One region of the Kluyvera sp. NPDC087067 genome, then DNA from elsewhere that is predicted to be linked to it. Evidence: predicted binding sites of a transcription regulator. Region 1 holds the regulator's gene; the other holds the start of a gene.
What was found. The regulator PurR, encoded in region 1, represses purine synthesis genes. The targets are predictions, from matches to a motif close to CANGCAAACGTTTGCNTG.

Region 1 (8,013 bases):
CGCCAGCGCGATGGGTAAACCCAGCGTTGCTAACCGTTTCAAAATAACCGGGTCAGGGCGGGTGAAACGATCGCTAGTACGGATATCACGCATGGAACCGGCGTGACGCACATAATAGAGCATGCTAAAGAACATCACCCAATACACCGATGCCGTCGCCACGCCGCAACCCACGCCGCCTAATTCCGGCATTCCAAAGTGGCCGTAAATAAAGATGTAGTTCACCGGAATATTAACCAGCAGGCCAATAAAGCCCATCACCATACCCGGCTTAGTTTTAGCCAGCCCTTCACACTGATTACGTGCGACCTGGAAGAACAGATAGCCCGGTGCACCCCACAGTAGTGCGCGCAAATAGCCGACGGCTTTATCCGCCAGCGCCGGGTCAATATTGTGCATAGAGCGAATAATGTAGCCCGCATTCCACAGCACCACCATGATGAGGATGGAGACAAATCCGGCGAGCCAAAAACCCTGACGGACCTGCATGGAAATACGTTCGCGTCGGCCCGAACCGTTAAGCTGTGCAATGACCGGCGTCAGCGCCAGCAGCAAACCATGACCGAAAAGGATGGCGGGTAGCCAGATTGATGTCCCGATGGCGACCGCAGCCATGTCGGTGGCGCTGTAACCCCCGGCCATGACGGTATCGACAAATCCCATTGCCGTTTGGGCAACCTGCGCGAGGATTACCGGGATTGCCAGAGCTAATAACTGACGCGCTTCGACAAAATACTTCTGCACGTGAACACCTGTATTGTTGTTATTTATTCTCGCCGTACAGCGAGTACGGGAGACAGAAAAACCGCCTTAACCGGCAGCAAGAAGAATAAATAGAGGAATTTCTCCGTTATTGTAGCGAGGATTTGCTATTAATCTAGTCAAAAAATCAGCGGTAGGGCGTGGAAGGTAGCAACCTGAATTATCAACTGCTATTGTGCGTAACAGATGAACCGGTATACCCGTCATACTTCAAGTTGCACGTGCGTTGGCTTTCCTCGTTCACCCCGGTCACTTACTCAAGTAAGCTCCCGGGGATTCACTGCGTCGCCGCCTTCCTGCAACTCGAATTATTTAGGGTATAACGTCGCGAAATAAATGAATAACAGGAGTTAACTGCATGTTCACTGGTATTGTGCAGGGCACGGCGAAAATCGTGTCCATTGATGAAAAACCAAACTTTCGTACCCACGTGGTTGCGCTGCCGCAGCATATGCTGGCGGGGCTGGAGACCGGCGCGTCGGTCGCCCACAATGGTTGCTGCTTAACGGTCACCGACATTAATGGCGACCTGATAAGTTTCGATCTGATGAAAGAGACGCTGCGCATTACAAACCTGGGCGATGTGAAAGAGGGTGACCTGGTCAACGTTGAGCGTGCGGCAAAGTTCAGCGATGAAATTGGCGGCCATTTAATGTCCGGTCATATTATGACTACCGCAGAAGTGTCGAAGATCCTGACTTCCGAAAATAATAAGCAGATCTGGTTTAAAATTCAGGATCCGGCGCTGATGAAATATGTGCTGTATAAAGGCTTCATCGGTATTGATGGGATAAGTCTGACGGTAGGGGAAGTGACTGCTACGCGTTTTTGCGTGCACTTGATTCCAGAAACACTCGAACGCACTACGCTGGGTAAAAAACGTCTGGGCGACCGCGTGAATATCGAAATTGATCCGCAAACGCAGGCGGTAGTCGATACCGTAGAACGCGTGATGGCGGCAAAAGAAGTGGCAGCAAAGCAGCTTACCGCGGAATAACCACAGATTCCTGATACCTGGGTTGCATTGAAAAACGCCTGCGCCAGAACGGCACAGGCGGTATGGGGTTAACGCGCGACGCGCAGACCTTTTTCAACTCCGCGAGAGAACACAACCTGCCATAGCTGAATATCTCGCGCACGGAAAGCACCCGCGCAGGCGTTGAGATAGTAGCTAAACATCCGTTTGAATCGTTCGGAATAGTTGTCCGCAATCTCCGGCCAGCTGGCAAGGAAACGTTCGTACCATGCCATCAGCGTCGTATCGTAGTCAGCGCCAAAGTTGTGCCAATCTTCCATCACGAAGTGAGGTTCACTGGCGTGTGCTATCTGGCGTACTGAGGGTAAACAGCCATTCGGAAAGATGTATTTGTTGATCCACGGGTCAACATTACTGTCGGTTACCTTCGATCCAATGGTGTGCAGTAAGAATAAACCGTCCGGTTTTAAATTACGGTCGACCACTTTAAAGTAGGTATCGTAATTTTTAGGGCCCACGTGTTCGAACATGCCGACGGAAACGATGCGGTCAAACTGCGCGTTGAGGTCGCGATAATCCTGCAGCAGAATCTCGACATCTAACCCTTCGCAGCGAGCCTGAGCCAGCTTTTGCTGTTCAGCGGAGATGGTCACACCCTTCACGCTAACGCCGTGATTTTTCGCCATATAGGCGGCAAGTCCACCCCAGCCGCAACCGATATCTAAAACCTGCATACCCGGTTCGAGCTGCAGTTTCTGGCAAATTAACTCAAGTTTTGCCTGCTGCGCCTCTTCAAGCGTTTGCGCATCTTTCCAGTAAGCGCAGGAATACTGCATGTAAGGGTCTAGCATACGGCTAAAGAGATCGTTGCCCAGATCGTAATGTTCCTTACCGACCTGCCAGGCTCTTTTGCGCGTTTGTAAATTGAAAATACGGGCACCGGCGACGCGGAGCGTATCTTTGAAATGATGAGGGATTTGCTGTTCGAGTCCGGCGCGTAGCACCTGGTCGAAAAAGATATCTAAACGGTCGCATTCCCACCAACCGTCCATATAACTTTCGCCGAGGCCCAACGAGCCTTCTTGTAAAACACGTTTGAAAAACCGGGGATTTTTGACCTGTATATCGCAGGGGGCGTTGCCATTAATTTCAATGCCTGCTCGACTGAGCAATTCGCTAACGATACGGTACCAGTCATCTTCCGGTATATTGACTTCTTCTATACACGATGTGCTCATAGCCTCTCCATCCCGACCTGTTGATCAGAACCTTAAAACAGCGTAGACGCTTTTTTCTGGTTTGTGAGAAATGTCACGAAAAATTCGTGAGTCTGCTATCCGACGTAACATAGAGAAAGGGAGAATCCCTTGCTGAAAGCCAGTCCATGGTTTAACGGGTGGCATCCTGCCGCCGCTCAATAACAATAATGTATATTAATTATGTGATGCCGATCCAGTATAGGACGCTAAGTTTATTGATTCAACTAAAAATCTTAGCGTCCTAACGATTTATCATGGCATTGATATGGATGATGATTAGGCGTGAGAAGTACTCTGTTCAGCAGCGCGCTCTTCACCACGCGCGGCCCGCTGCATTCTGTAACCTATCGCCGCCAGCAATACCGTCACAAGCATCACGCAAGTGGTGGTCAGCAGCGGGGTAGCAATCAGCGTGGACACCGCAAGGCTTGCGAGGAAACACAGGCCCAGCTGTAACGTATTCTGTAGCGCAGCCGCCCGGCCGGTTGCCTGTGGGAAGGGTTTCAGGGCCTGAGCGACGACGATAGGATAAATCCCCCCGTTAGCGATAGCCATCACGCAGAATGGGATAAGTATTGCGGTCAATGAGGCATTTTCCATCAGACCCGCTCCCCACGTACCTATGACGCTTAGGGCATAAACAACCAGCAGCCAGGGTAGCAACTGAGAACCCTGCCATTTTTGCAGCGCGGCGCGACAGCCGTAGCCGCCAATCAGGAACGCGATCGTCTGCGGAACGTAGCTCAGGCCGATAACGGTTGGGCTATAGCCCATCTCATGCAGAATAAACGGCGAACCCGTTAACCATGCGAAGAAACTCGCCGAGCAGGCGGCGTAAATCAGAACGTTACCGCGATAGTCTTTGCTGCGCAGCAGGCGCATAAAGGTCAGTTTCTCTTCGCTGGTGGGGCTTTTCTTATGTGCGGGCTTCAGACGCAATGCCGGTAGCATCAGCACCAGGGTAATGATAAATAATGCCGCGAAAATAGCCTGCCAGTCGAAATGGACCAGTAGCCAGCTCCCCAGAAGCGGGGCGAGGGCAGGAGACAGGCCAACCAGCGGCATTATGGTGGCGAAGATACGGTTTGTGCGCTGTGCGGGATAATAGTCGGTGACCATTGCCTGCCAGGTCACGGCAGCCGCGCAGACGCCGACCGCCTGCACGAATCGCAGCACCAGCAGAGTCGTCCCGTCGCGCACCCACAGCATCCCCAGGCAACCCACGGCAAAAATAGTTAAACCGGTCAGCAAAATAGGCTTACGCCCATAACGGTCAGACAGCGGCCCCCATAACAGCTGGGCAACCGCAAAGCCTGCAAGGAACAGACTGAGGCTGGCGCTCACGGCGGAGGCCGGCGTTTGCAGGTCTTCCTGAATGGCCGCAAAGGCCGGCAAATACATATCTGTTGCCAGAAAACCCAGCACGCTCAGCCCTGCTAGCCAGACTAAAAATCCTTTCCCCGGTTGCATAATACGACCTTTCTATCATCAATAAACAATGCCGCAGAGTGTAGAGAGTGCATTGGTGGTTGTGAAACGCTAATATTTGAGTCATGGATTCAAAATTTTTGCAGGCAGAAAATGTGGTCTGAATATTCTTTGGAAGTGGTTGATGCCGTGGCGCGTAACGGTAGCTTTAGCGCGGCGGCGCAGGAGCTTCATCGCGTGCCTTCTGCTGTGAGCTATACCGTCCGCCAGTTAGAAGAATGGCTGGCGGTGCCGCTGTTTGAACGGCGCCATCGGGATGTGGAACTTACGCCTGCGGGCGTTTGGTTTTTGAAAGAGGGACGGTCTGTTATCAAAAAAATGCAGATCACCCGTCAACAGTGTCAGCAGATTGCCAACGGCTGGCGGGGGCAACTGGCTATTGCGGTAGACAACATCGTTAAACCGGCGCGAACGCGACAGATGATTGTAGATTTCTATCGTCATTTTAACGATGTCGAGCTTATCGTTTTTCAGGAGGTATTTAACGGCGTGTGGGACGCGCTGGCGGATGGTCGCGTGGAATTAGCGATTGGTGCCACCCAGGCTATCCCGATTGGCGGACGTTTTGCTTTTCGTGATATGGGGATGCTTAACTGGCATTGTGTGGTTTCCCATGCCCATCCGCTCGCCCAAATGGACGGGCCGCTCAGCGATGATGTGTTGCGCAACTGGCCCTCACTGGTGCTTGAGGATACGTCTCGTTCATTGCCTAAGCGCACCACCTGGCTTCTCGATAACCAGAAAAGAGTGGTTGTCCCCGATTGGGCATCTTCGGAAACGTGCATTTCCGCAGGGCTATGCGCGGCAATGATCCCCGGACATCGGGCGCAGCCGTGGCTTGATAGCGGTGAGTGGGTCGCCTTAACCTTAGAAAATCCGTTCCCGGATGCCGCCTGTTGCCTGACCTGGCAGCAAAGCGAAGCCTCGCCGGCGCTAAGCTGGCTATTAGAGTATTTAGGGGACAGTGAGACGTTAAACGATGAATGGCTGCGGACGCCGGAATAGGGCGTCCGCATAGGGACTTAACGGCGATAGTCGCGGAACGGGCCGTCAGCCACGGAGCGGCGCTCGATGAGGCGTGGATGGACCTCAATTGACTGCGACTCCTCACGCTTACTGACGATACGATCCATCAGCATATTGAAGGCCGTTTCGCCCAGCGAGTCTTTTGGCTGGTGAATCGTCGTCAGCGCAGGCGTAAAGAAGCGAGAGTTGCGCACGTTATCGTAGCCGATAAGCGAGATGTCCTGAGGAACACGAAGCCCCATTTCATCGGCTGCACACAGCGCGCCCATTGCCATCACATCACCGCCGCAGAAGATTGCGGTGGGGCGAGGGTGCTGGGACAGGATTTGCTGCATTGCGCGATAGCCTGATTCTGGCTCAAAATCGCCTTGCACAATCCAGTTGGCCGGGACGTTAATCATCGTCTCTTCCATCGCTTTCATAAAGCCTGCCAGGCGGCCCGCGCCGGTGTTACGCTCCAGCGGCCCTGGGATAACGCCGATATCACGATGCCCACGTTCCACCAGGTAACGACCCGCCATATACCCGCCTTCAAAGGCGTTATCAATGACTGAGTCAGTAAAGTCGGCTTTGGCTTCACCCCAATCCATAACCACCATCGGGATGTTGCGATACTCTTCGAGCATCGACAGCAGCGATTCCGGGTACTCAGAACACATCACCAGCAGGCCATCTACGCGCTTTTGCGCCATCATTGACAAATACGCGCGCTGCTTTTCCAGATTGTTCCACGCATTGCCAAGGATCAGGGTATAGCCTTTCTCAAAGCAGTTCTTCTCAACGGCTTCGATGATTTCAGCAAAGTAAGCCGCCTCGCTACTGGTTGCCAGCAAACCAATCGATTTGGTGTGGTTAACCTTGAGGCTGCGCGCGACGGCGCTTGGCGAGTAGTGCAGCTCTTTAATCGCTGCCCATACCGCTTCACGCGTGTCTTCAGCGACAAAACGGGTTTTGTTAATAACATGTGATACGGTTGTAGTGGAAACGTTTGCGCGCTTCGCTACATCTTTAATTGTTGCCATTCCATCTCACTCCAGACCCTGGCCTGCCCCTGAAAATACCGAAAGGAAAACGTTTGCCTTCACACACCCTGGTACAATCTTGCAGATTGCATTTCGCCGGGAAAACGATACAGGACGACAGGAGGGGGTCAATGGCCGGTTCGCTTATAAATAAGCGTCGAATTTTGACTTATCCTGACGCAAAGTGGAAGAACAAAAACCATCATCCTGCTAAATCTGTGAAGATTTTTGCGATTAAGTGTGCAAAAATGATTAAACGCAGTTTTACTGTGGTAATCAAAAGGAGAAAAATTGATGAGCACCGACCTTAAGTTGTCACTCGGTACTACCTTCGTTGCGCTCGCGCTGATCGTCGCGGCGGCGTTTACCGCGATATTGCATTAATCCCCCTGTGAGGGAGCATTCGCTCCCTCTCGTTTTATTGTTATCCAAATAGCAATAATCTTTTGCTGTTTTGTACACTTCTGTTTTTCTGTGATTGCTGTCATGCTTTTGCCCCATGTTGTCATGCCGCGTACTGCGTATGGCTTAGCGGAGCTTTTGTATGAAAATGAATTTTCCTTTATTGGCGTTAGCCATTGGGGCTTTTGGTATCGGCACCACCGAATTCTCGCCGATGGGACTTTTGCCGGTTATCGCGAAAGGGGTTGATGTTTCCATTCCTGCCGCCGGTATGTTGATAAGCGCCTATGCCGTTGGTGTGATGGTAGGCGCGCCGCTAATGACCCTGTTGCTTTCGCATCGCGGTCGCCGTAATGCGCTGATTTTCCTGATGGCTATCTTCACCCTCGGCAATGTGCTGTCGGCGTTCTCGCCGGACTACACCACCTTAATGGTGTCGCGTATTATCACGAGCCTTAACCATGGTGCTTTCTTTGGCCTGGGTTCAGTGGTTGCGGCAAGCGTGGTGCCAAAGCACAAGCAGGCCAGTGCGGTTGCAACCATGTTTATGGGGCTGACCATCGCGAATATCGGCGGTGTGCCTGCTGCAACCTGGCTTGGAGAAACCATCGGCTGGCGTATGTCGTTTATGGCCACCGCAGGGCTTGGCGTAATCGCTATTTTAAGCCTGTGGTTCTCGCTGCCAAAAGGTGGAGCGGGGGAGAAGCCGGATGTGAAACGCGAACTGTCTGTGCTGGTGCGTCCGCAGGTGCTCTCTGCGCTGTTGACCACGGTACTGGGGGCAGGGGCAATGTTTACCCTCTATACCTATATCTCTCCGGTATTGCACACCATCACTCATGCCTCGTCAGGTTTTATTACCCTGATGCTGGTGCTGATAGGCGTGGGCTTCTCTATCGGTAACTACCTGGGCGGTAAATTCGCTGACCGCTCCGTGAGCGGAACGTTGAAAGGTTTCTTGCTGCTGTTAATGGTTATCATGTTGGCTATTCCGTTCCTTGCGCAAACGCAGTTAGGGGCGGCGGTGAGCATGGTGGTATGGGGGGCGGCAACCTTTGCGGTGGTGCCTCCGCTACAG
Region 2 (8,013 bases), on a different contig from region 1:
AATTTCACCGCTGATTGGCGCGTAAATATCAGAAGCCGCTTTAACGGATTCTGCGACCGCACAGTCATCGCCCGCGCTAACGGTGGCGCCTACGTCCGGCAGGTCAACAAAGACCATATCGCCCAGGAGCTCCTGCGCGTGCTCGGTAATCCCCACGGTGTAGCTACCGTCAGCTTCTTTGCGCAGCCATTCGTGTTCTTTGCTGTATTTCAGTTCTGCTGGTACGTTGCTCATCAAAAATTCTCCAGAATAAGAATAGGTTACGCGACGGCCTTGCCGTTACGCACAAAAATAGGTTTGGTCACTTTCACCGGCATTTCGCGGTTACGGATTTGCACAATTGCCGTTTCGCCAATCCCTTCCGGGACGCGAGCCAGCGCAATGCTGTGGCCTAAAGTTGGCGAGAAGGTGCCGCTGGTGATCGTCCCTTCACAGGCGTTGCCGTTGGCATCGGTAAAGCGTACCGGCAGTTCGCCGCGCAGAACGCCTTTCTCTGTCATCACCAGGCCGACGAGTTGTTCAGTCCCTCTCTCGCGTTCTTGTTCCAGTACGTCGCGACCAATAAAGTCACGATCGGCCGGTTCCCAGGCGATAGTCCAGCCCATATTGGCAGCCAGCGGCGAAACGCCTTCATCCATCTCCTGACCGTACAGGTTCATGCCCGCTTCCAGACGCAGCGTGTCGCGCGCGCCCAGACCGCAAGGCTTCACGCCAGCCTGTACCAGCTTTTGCCAGAAATCAGCGGCCTGCTCTTTCGGCAGCGCAATTTCATAACCCGCTTCCCCGGTATAGCCGGTCGTCGCGATAAAGAAGTCGCCCGCCTGTACGCCAAAGAACGGTTTCATGCCGTCAACGGCCTGACGCTGCTCATCGGTAAACAGGCTATTGGCTTTCGCCTGCGCGTTCGGCCCCTGTACCGCAATAAGCGACAGGTCATCACGGACGGTGATGTCGATGGCATAAGGTTCGGCGTGTTGGGTAATCCAGGAGAGGTCTTTTTCGCGGGTAGCGGAGTTAACAACGAGGCGGAAATAATCTTCGGTAAGGTAATAGACAATCAGGTCGTCAATCACGCCACCCGAGGCATTTAGCATGCCGCTGTAAAGCGCTTTACCCGGTTTGGTGAGCTTTGCGACGTCGTTCGCCAGCAGGTAGCGCAGAAATTCTCGGGTTCTCGGGCCGTGGAGGTCAACGATGGTCATATGCGACACATCGAACATCCCGGCATCGGTACGCACCGCGTGGTGTTCATCAATCTGCGAGCCATAGTGCAGCGGCATCATCCAGCCGTGGAAATCTACCATGCGCGCGCCACATAACACGTGCTGATCGTACAAAGGCGTTTCTTGAGCCATCATATCCTCGTTTTGTAAATCGCACCACAAAACCTGACGCCGATCCCCGTCTAAGGCACCGACGCAAACGTTATCTTTTCCCTGAACTTACCACTGAACACCGTCGTTAACCATCAAGAAAAAAGGGCCATCACATTAGCTTATGACCCAAAGACGCCAAAAATCATACAGAACTATCAACTGCAAAAAAGCGAAATACGCCACATATTATTAACAATAACGGCGAAATATTTAGCACAAGATAATATTTCCTGCGGGAAACAAGGCGTGTTTTCCGTAACAAAAAAATGGATGGATTAATAAAACTAATGCGAAAAATGACGTGAAATTAGATTTTTTCAAATGAGGGAGAGACTCCCGGTGGAATCACCGGGAGTAAAAGTGTGAGCGACTTAACGAAGCCACTCAGGCAGGTCATTCAGGCCCATCGCCTGACGAATTAATTGCGGCTTAACGCCGGGCAGCGTGTCCGCCAGTTTCAGGCCGATATCGCGCAACAGTTTTTTCGCCGGATTTTCCCCAGCGAACAGTTCGCGGAAACCTTGCATGCCCGCCAGCATGACCGCCGCGCTATGCTTGCGGCTACGCTCGTAACGACGCAGATAGAAATGCTGACCAAAATCTTTGCCCTGCGCCTGTAGCCGTTTAAGCTCATTAATCAGTTCAGCCGCATCCATAAAGCCCAGATTAACGCCCTGCCCGGCAAGCGGGTGGATGGTGTGCGCCGCATCGCCGACCAGCGCTAAACGGTGCGCCGCAAACTGGCGCGCATAGCGTCCGGTGAGCGGGTAAATCTGCCGCTCACTCTCCACCTTGCAAAGCCCCAGACGGTTATCAAAGGCAATATTCAGCGCCTGATTAAATTCGGCTGCATCGGCTTGCTGCATCCGCTCAGCTTCCTGCGGCGACAGCGACCAGACAATAGAGCATAAATGAGGATCGGACAGCGGCAGGAAAGCGAGGATACCTTCGCCGTGGAAACACTGGCGCGCGACGGCTTCATGCGGCTCCTCGGTGAGCACGGTGGCGACCAGCGCATGGTGTCGGTAATCCCAGAAGGTCAGCGGAATATCGGCTTTGTTGCGTAGCCAGGAGTTTGCGCCGTCGGCGCCAACCACCAGGCGAGCGGTCAGCATGTTGCCATCTTTCAGGGTCAAAAAGGCTTCGTTCTCGCCCCACACCACCTGCTGTAATTCTGCCGGTGCCATTAACGTGACGTCTGCGCAGCGCTCGGCCTTTTGCCACAGCGCCTGATGAATAACCGCATTCTCGACGATATGCCCGAGATGGCTGTAACCCATGCTGCGGTCGTCAAACGCGATGCGGCCAAAGCTGTCTTTATCCCACACTTCCATGCCGTGGTAACAGCTGGCGCGCTGGGCAACAATTGCCGACCAGACGTCCAGCTTCGATAACAGCTTTTCGCTACCCGCATTAATGGCCGACACGCGCAGCGCAGGCGGCGCATCGGCGGCAAGTGGCTGCGGCAGCGATTGTTCCAGTACTGCAACCCGCAGGCCGCTGCCCTGTAAACCGCAGGCCACCGCCAGCCCAACCATTCCACCGCCTACGATGGCAACATCAACACTTTGCACATTAACTCCTTAAAGCTCTTAACGAGCGACCCAGCCCAGCGTACGCTGCGCCAGCACATCGCGTGCCGGGGTAAATAATTCCATTGCCATCAGCCCCGCGTTGCGTCCGGCAACCAGCGGCGCCCAGCGGTTAGCAAACAGATGCACCAGACCGTCCGTAACGCCAATGGTGGCAGATTTATCCTCTGCCCGCTGGCGTTGATACTGGCATAACAGCGGGTAGTCGCCGATATCGTGATTGTTGGCATGCGCCTGCGCCAGCGTTTCTGCCAGCGTCATCACATCGCGCAAGCCTAAGTTAAATCCCTGCCCGGCAATCGGATGCAGCGTCTGCGCGGCGTTGCCCACCAGCGCCAGCCGGTGTGACACGGTGCGCGTTGCGGTAGATAACGATAGCGGATAAGCGTTGCGCGCCCCGGCCTGGGTAATGCGACCTAATCGCCAGCCAAACGCCTGCTGCAGTTCGTGGCAAAAACGTTCATCTGACCAGCTTAATACCTCGTCATGACGTTCCAGCGGATGACACCACACCAGCGAGCAGCGGTTATGGGACATCGGCAACATTGCCAGCGGCCCGTATTCGGTGAAGCGCTCGAACGCACGTCCCTGATGAGGGACGGCGGTGGTGACGTTAGCAATTACCGCCACCTGATTATACGGTTCCTGCTGCCAGTGAATACCGCACTGCTCGCCCAGCGTTGAGCGCGAGCCATCAGCCGCCACCAGCAGTTTACCGTGCAGCGTTTCGCCGTTATCCAGCGTGACGCTCACGCCGTCGGATTGCCGCTCGACCTGCGTCACTCGTGAAGGACAATGCAGCGTCACGCCGCGCGCTTTGCGCAGCAAGCCGAACAGCCGCTGACCGACGTCATGCAGCTCGACCACGTTACCGAGCGCCGCCAGACGGTAGTCGGCAGCGTCCAGGGTGACAAATCCCGCGTGACCACGATCGCTGACATGCACGGTGGTAATAGCGGTCGCACAGTCGGCAATGGCCTGCCAAAGATCGATTTTCTCCAGCTGCTGACAGGTGCCAGCGGCCAGCGCAATCGCTCGCGCATCAAAGCCCGGGTGCTGGGCGGCGTGAATATCAGCCGCCTCAATCACGTGTACCGGCAGACGGCCAGCGGTAAGTTGCGATGCCGCCAGGGCAAGCGTGGCGCCGGTCATTCCGCCGCCGACGATTATCAGGCTCATAGCTTTCGCGCCGCCGCCATCAAGGCTTCAATGTCATCGGCGTTTTTGACGACGCTGGCGGTGAGGTTTTCGTTGCCGTCTTCGGTTATCAGGATATCGTCTTCAATACGAATACCGATGCCGCGATACTCTGCCGGAACGTCAGCGTCCGGCGCGATATAAAGGCCCGGCTCAACGGTCAGCACCATGCCAGGTTCAAGCACGCGAGAACGTTCTACGCCGTAGGCGCCCACGTCATGGACATCGAGCCCCAGCCAGTGGCTTAAGCCATGCATAAAATATGGGCGATGCGCGTTGTCGGTGATGAGCTGTTCAATATCGCCCTTGAGGATCCCCAGGCCGTGCAGACCGGTAATCATGATCCGCACCACTTCCGTGGTCACTTCCTGAATTGAGGTGCCGGGACGATACAGCTCAAGAGACTTGTACAGCGACGCGAGAACGATGTCATAGATGGCGCGCTGTGCGGGGGTAAATTTGCCGTTAACCGGGAAGGTACGGGTAATATCACCGGCGTAACCTTGATATTCACAGCCCGCATCAATCAGCACCAGATCGCCGTCGCGCAGTTCAGACTCGTTTTCGGTGTAGTGCAAGATACAGCCATTTTCACCGCCGCCGACGATGGTGTTGTAGGACGGATAGCGGGCACCGTGGCGGGAAAACTCATGCAGAATCTCCCCTTCCAGCTGATATTCAAACATGCCCGGGCGGCATTTTTCCATCGCGCGGGTATGCGCCAGCGCGCTAATCTCGCCCGCGCGGCGCAGAATATCAATCTCTTCGCTGTCCTTAAACAGGCGCATTTCGTGCACCATCGGACGCCAATCGATGATTGAATCCGGCGCGGTCAGATTCTGACGCGAGCCTTTACGCAGTTTATCCAGGGCGGTAAAGACAATCTCATCGGCCCAGCCGTATTCGCCCTGAGCGTGATAAATCACGTCCAGACCGTTCAACAGTTGATACAGCTGTTGATTGATTTCGCTGAACGCCAGTGCCCGATCGACGCCCAGTTTTTCCGGTGCCGCATCCTGTCCCAGGCGGCGACCAAACCAGATTTCAGCGGTCAGATCGCGAACGCGGTTAAAAAGGACGCTATGGTTGTGGGTGTCATTGCTTTTAATCAGCACCAGCAAGGCTTCTGGCTCATTAAAGCCCGTGAAGTACCAGAAATCGCTGTTCTGGCGATAGGGATACTCGGAATCCGCGCTGCGCGTCACTTCTGGCGCGGCAAAAATCAGCGCCGCGCTACCTGGCTTCATCTGTGCCAGTAGCGCCTGGCGACGGCGGAGAAACGCTTGCTGTGTCATGACATCTCCTTTCAATCCCTTAGCGCTCCGTTCGCGTGAATACGCCGTCAACAGAGCAATCAGGCTTAGTGTAATGTTGGTTTTTGAACTTCAGGTGCTGTCGGCTGCGGATGCGTGAAAGTATCGTGGCACAAGAGCGCTGCAACACGAACGTATTCAATAATCTCCTCCAGCGACATCTCCAGCTCTTCCTGGTCTTCATCTTCGTCATAACCAAGTTGCGCAATATTACGAAGATCGTCAATGGCTTCGCCAGTTTCATCTTTCACTTTATCAAGCTTAGGCTGCACCATGCCGAGGCCCAGCAGGAAGTGGTTTACCCAACCGGACAGCGCATCGGCGCGCTCAAACACGGTGACGTCATCACCGTCAGGCAGATAAAGCTGAAAAAGAAAACCGTCATCTTCCAGCGCGTCACTGGTTGCGGCATGCATGGCGCGCAGCGACTGAGCCAATTCCTGACCAAAGGCCAGGCCTTCGTTAGTCAGGTCGTGAACCAGCGGCTGCCATGAGCTGTCTTTGTTGCCGCCGCACAGCAGCCCGCTCAGCAGTCCGTGCATTTCAGCGGGGGTCAGACCCACGCCTTGTTGGTTCAATTGCTGGTTTACCAGGGTGTAACCCGGCATTTCGTTCTTTATAGACATGCGCATTCGTCATCGTTGGAGGGATTTCATGATATGCTACCACTTTGGACCCTGGGGATACCAGAAAAGGGCTTGTATGTTCGCACCAGGGTAGCTATAGTGTCGCCCCTTCACGCCCTGAGAGTGAAGGTCGCGCAGTCAATCAGCAGGAAGGTGGCATGTCTGCAGAACCCGTCGATATCCATATTTTTGGCCGTTCACTGCGAGTGAATTGCCCGCCTGAACAAAGGGATGCTTTGAATCAGGCTGCGGACGATCTGAATCAGCGGTTGCAAGATCTAAAAGAACGCACTAAAGTCACAAATACTGAGCAGTTGGTTTTCATCGCCGCGTTGAACATCAGCTATGAGTTAACTCAGGAAAAGGCGAAGACGCGTGACTATGCATCAAGCATGGAACAGCGTATTCGGATGTTGCAACAGACTATTGAACAAGCGTTACTTGATCAGGGTCGCACATCCGAAAAGTCAGGGCCAAAGTTTGAATAACACTTTGCAGTCTACTATGGTAGAGTGACTGTGAAGAAAAAATTTCTCTGAGATGTTCGCAAGCGGGCCAGTCCCCTGAGCCGATATTTCATACCACAAGAATGTGGCGCTCCACGGTTGGTGAGCATGCTCGGTTCGTCCGAGAAGCCTTAAAACTGTGACGACACATTCACCTTGAACCAAGGGTTCAAGGGTTACAGCCTGCGGCGGCATCTCGGAGATTCCCCTTCTACCTACCGGTCTTATGACACAGTTTCCTGAGCATACCCTTTCCCGACAAGACATTCGCCAGTTAATCCGGCAACGACGTCGTGCGCTCACCGCTGAGCAACAGCAGCTGTTCGGTCAACAAGCCGCGGCCCGAATGATGGCCTGGCCTCCCGTTCTGACAGCCAAAACGGTCGCCTTGTTTTTATCCTTCGATGGTGAACTTGATACCCAACCCTTGATAGAACAGCTCTGGCAGGCAGGCAAACGTGTTTATTTGCCGGTATTACATCCGTTTAGCCCGGGCAATCTGCTGTTTCTGCACTACCATCCGCACAGCCATCTGGTGGTTAATCGCCTGAAAATCAGCGAGCCACGGCTTGATGTGCGTGACGTGCTACCGCTCAGTCAGTTGGATGTGCTAATTACGCCGTTAGTGGCCTTTGATGAAAAAGGGCAACGGCTAGGCATGGGCGGTGGTTTCTATGACCGCACATTACAAAACTGGCGCCAGTATGGCGTTCAACCCGTCGGCTACGCGCATGACTGTCAGTTGGTGACCACGCTGCCGGTCGAAGAGTGGGATATCCCTCTTCCTGCCGTGGTGACACCGTCAAAAACCTGGCAGTGGTAGACAAATTCTATCGATTGACAGCGCCGTTTTTTTGACCTAAATTCCTCGGTAAAGGGTGAGGGAGGCGAACCTCCCTCCTGCGTGCTAACTGTTAATATGCCGGGTAAGCGATAATTAACAGAATCAGCAGTATGATGACGTATCTCATCATTGTCCCTTTCCTTTTTGAGCCCCTGCTTCGGTAGGGGCTTTTCCGTTTCAGCCCAATGCTGAACCCCTATCGTAAATTGCTTTTACCCATAAACAATGCGGGGTTTAGCCTTTTATCGCCGTTTGCGGCAAGGCTCGGAAATCCAGTGTATGCGTTGCAAAAAGGGATAATTCAGGACGGGAAAAAGAGAAACGGGCAGACTACTTGCCTGCCCGTGAGAGGATGGATTAGTACAGCAGACGCGCGCGAACGGTGCCCGGGATGGCTTTCATGCTCAGCAGCGCTTTTTCAGCAACATCTTCTTCCGCTTCGATATCAATAACCACATACCCCATATCCGCAGTAGTTTGCAGATACTGCGCGGCAATGTTGACGCCCTGCTCGGCAAAAATCTGGTTCAGTGCGGTCATGATGCCAGGACGGTTTTCA

Region 2: the regulator PurR is predicted to act here: its motif matches at 1,416-1,433, upstream of gcvT (glycine cleavage system aminomethyltransferase GcvT).

The regions. Positions count from the first base shown of each region.
Region 1 is NZ_JBIUZS010000001.1:692,223-700,235, forward strand. It holds gene mdtK (MdtK family multidrug efflux MATE transporter) at 1-744, opposite strand, end outside; gene ACIPDS_RS03355 (riboflavin synthase subunit alpha) at 1,121-1,759, shown strand; gene cfa (cyclopropane fatty acyl phospholipid synthase) at 1,828-2,976, opposite strand; gene punC (purine nucleoside transporter PunC) at 3,274-4,467, opposite strand; gene punR (DNA-binding transcriptional activator PunR) at 4,579-5,490, shown strand; gene purR (HTH-type transcriptional repressor PurR) at 5,508-6,533, opposite strand; gene ACIPDS_RS03380 (YnhF family membrane protein) at 6,828-6,917, shown strand; gene ACIPDS_RS03385 (MFS transporter) at 7,078-8,013, shown strand, end outside.
Region 2 is NZ_JBIUZS010000002.1:377,972-385,984, forward strand. It holds gene gcvH (glycine cleavage system protein GcvH) at 1-234, opposite strand, end outside; gene gcvT (glycine cleavage system aminomethyltransferase GcvT) at 261-1,355, opposite strand; gene ubiI (FAD-dependent 2-octaprenylphenol hydroxylase) at 1,748-2,950, opposite strand; gene ubiH (2-octaprenyl-6-methoxyphenyl hydroxylase) at 2,969-4,147, opposite strand; gene pepP (Xaa-Pro aminopeptidase) at 4,144-5,460, opposite strand; gene ACIPDS_RS07180 (YecA family protein) at 5,526-6,104, opposite strand; gene zapA (cell division protein ZapA) at 6,263-6,592, shown strand; RNA gene ssrS (6S RNA) at 6,634-6,817, shown strand; gene ACIPDS_RS07195 (5-formyltetrahydrofolate cyclo-ligase) at 6,837-7,433, shown strand; gene serA (phosphoglycerate dehydrogenase) at 7,812-8,013, opposite strand, start outside.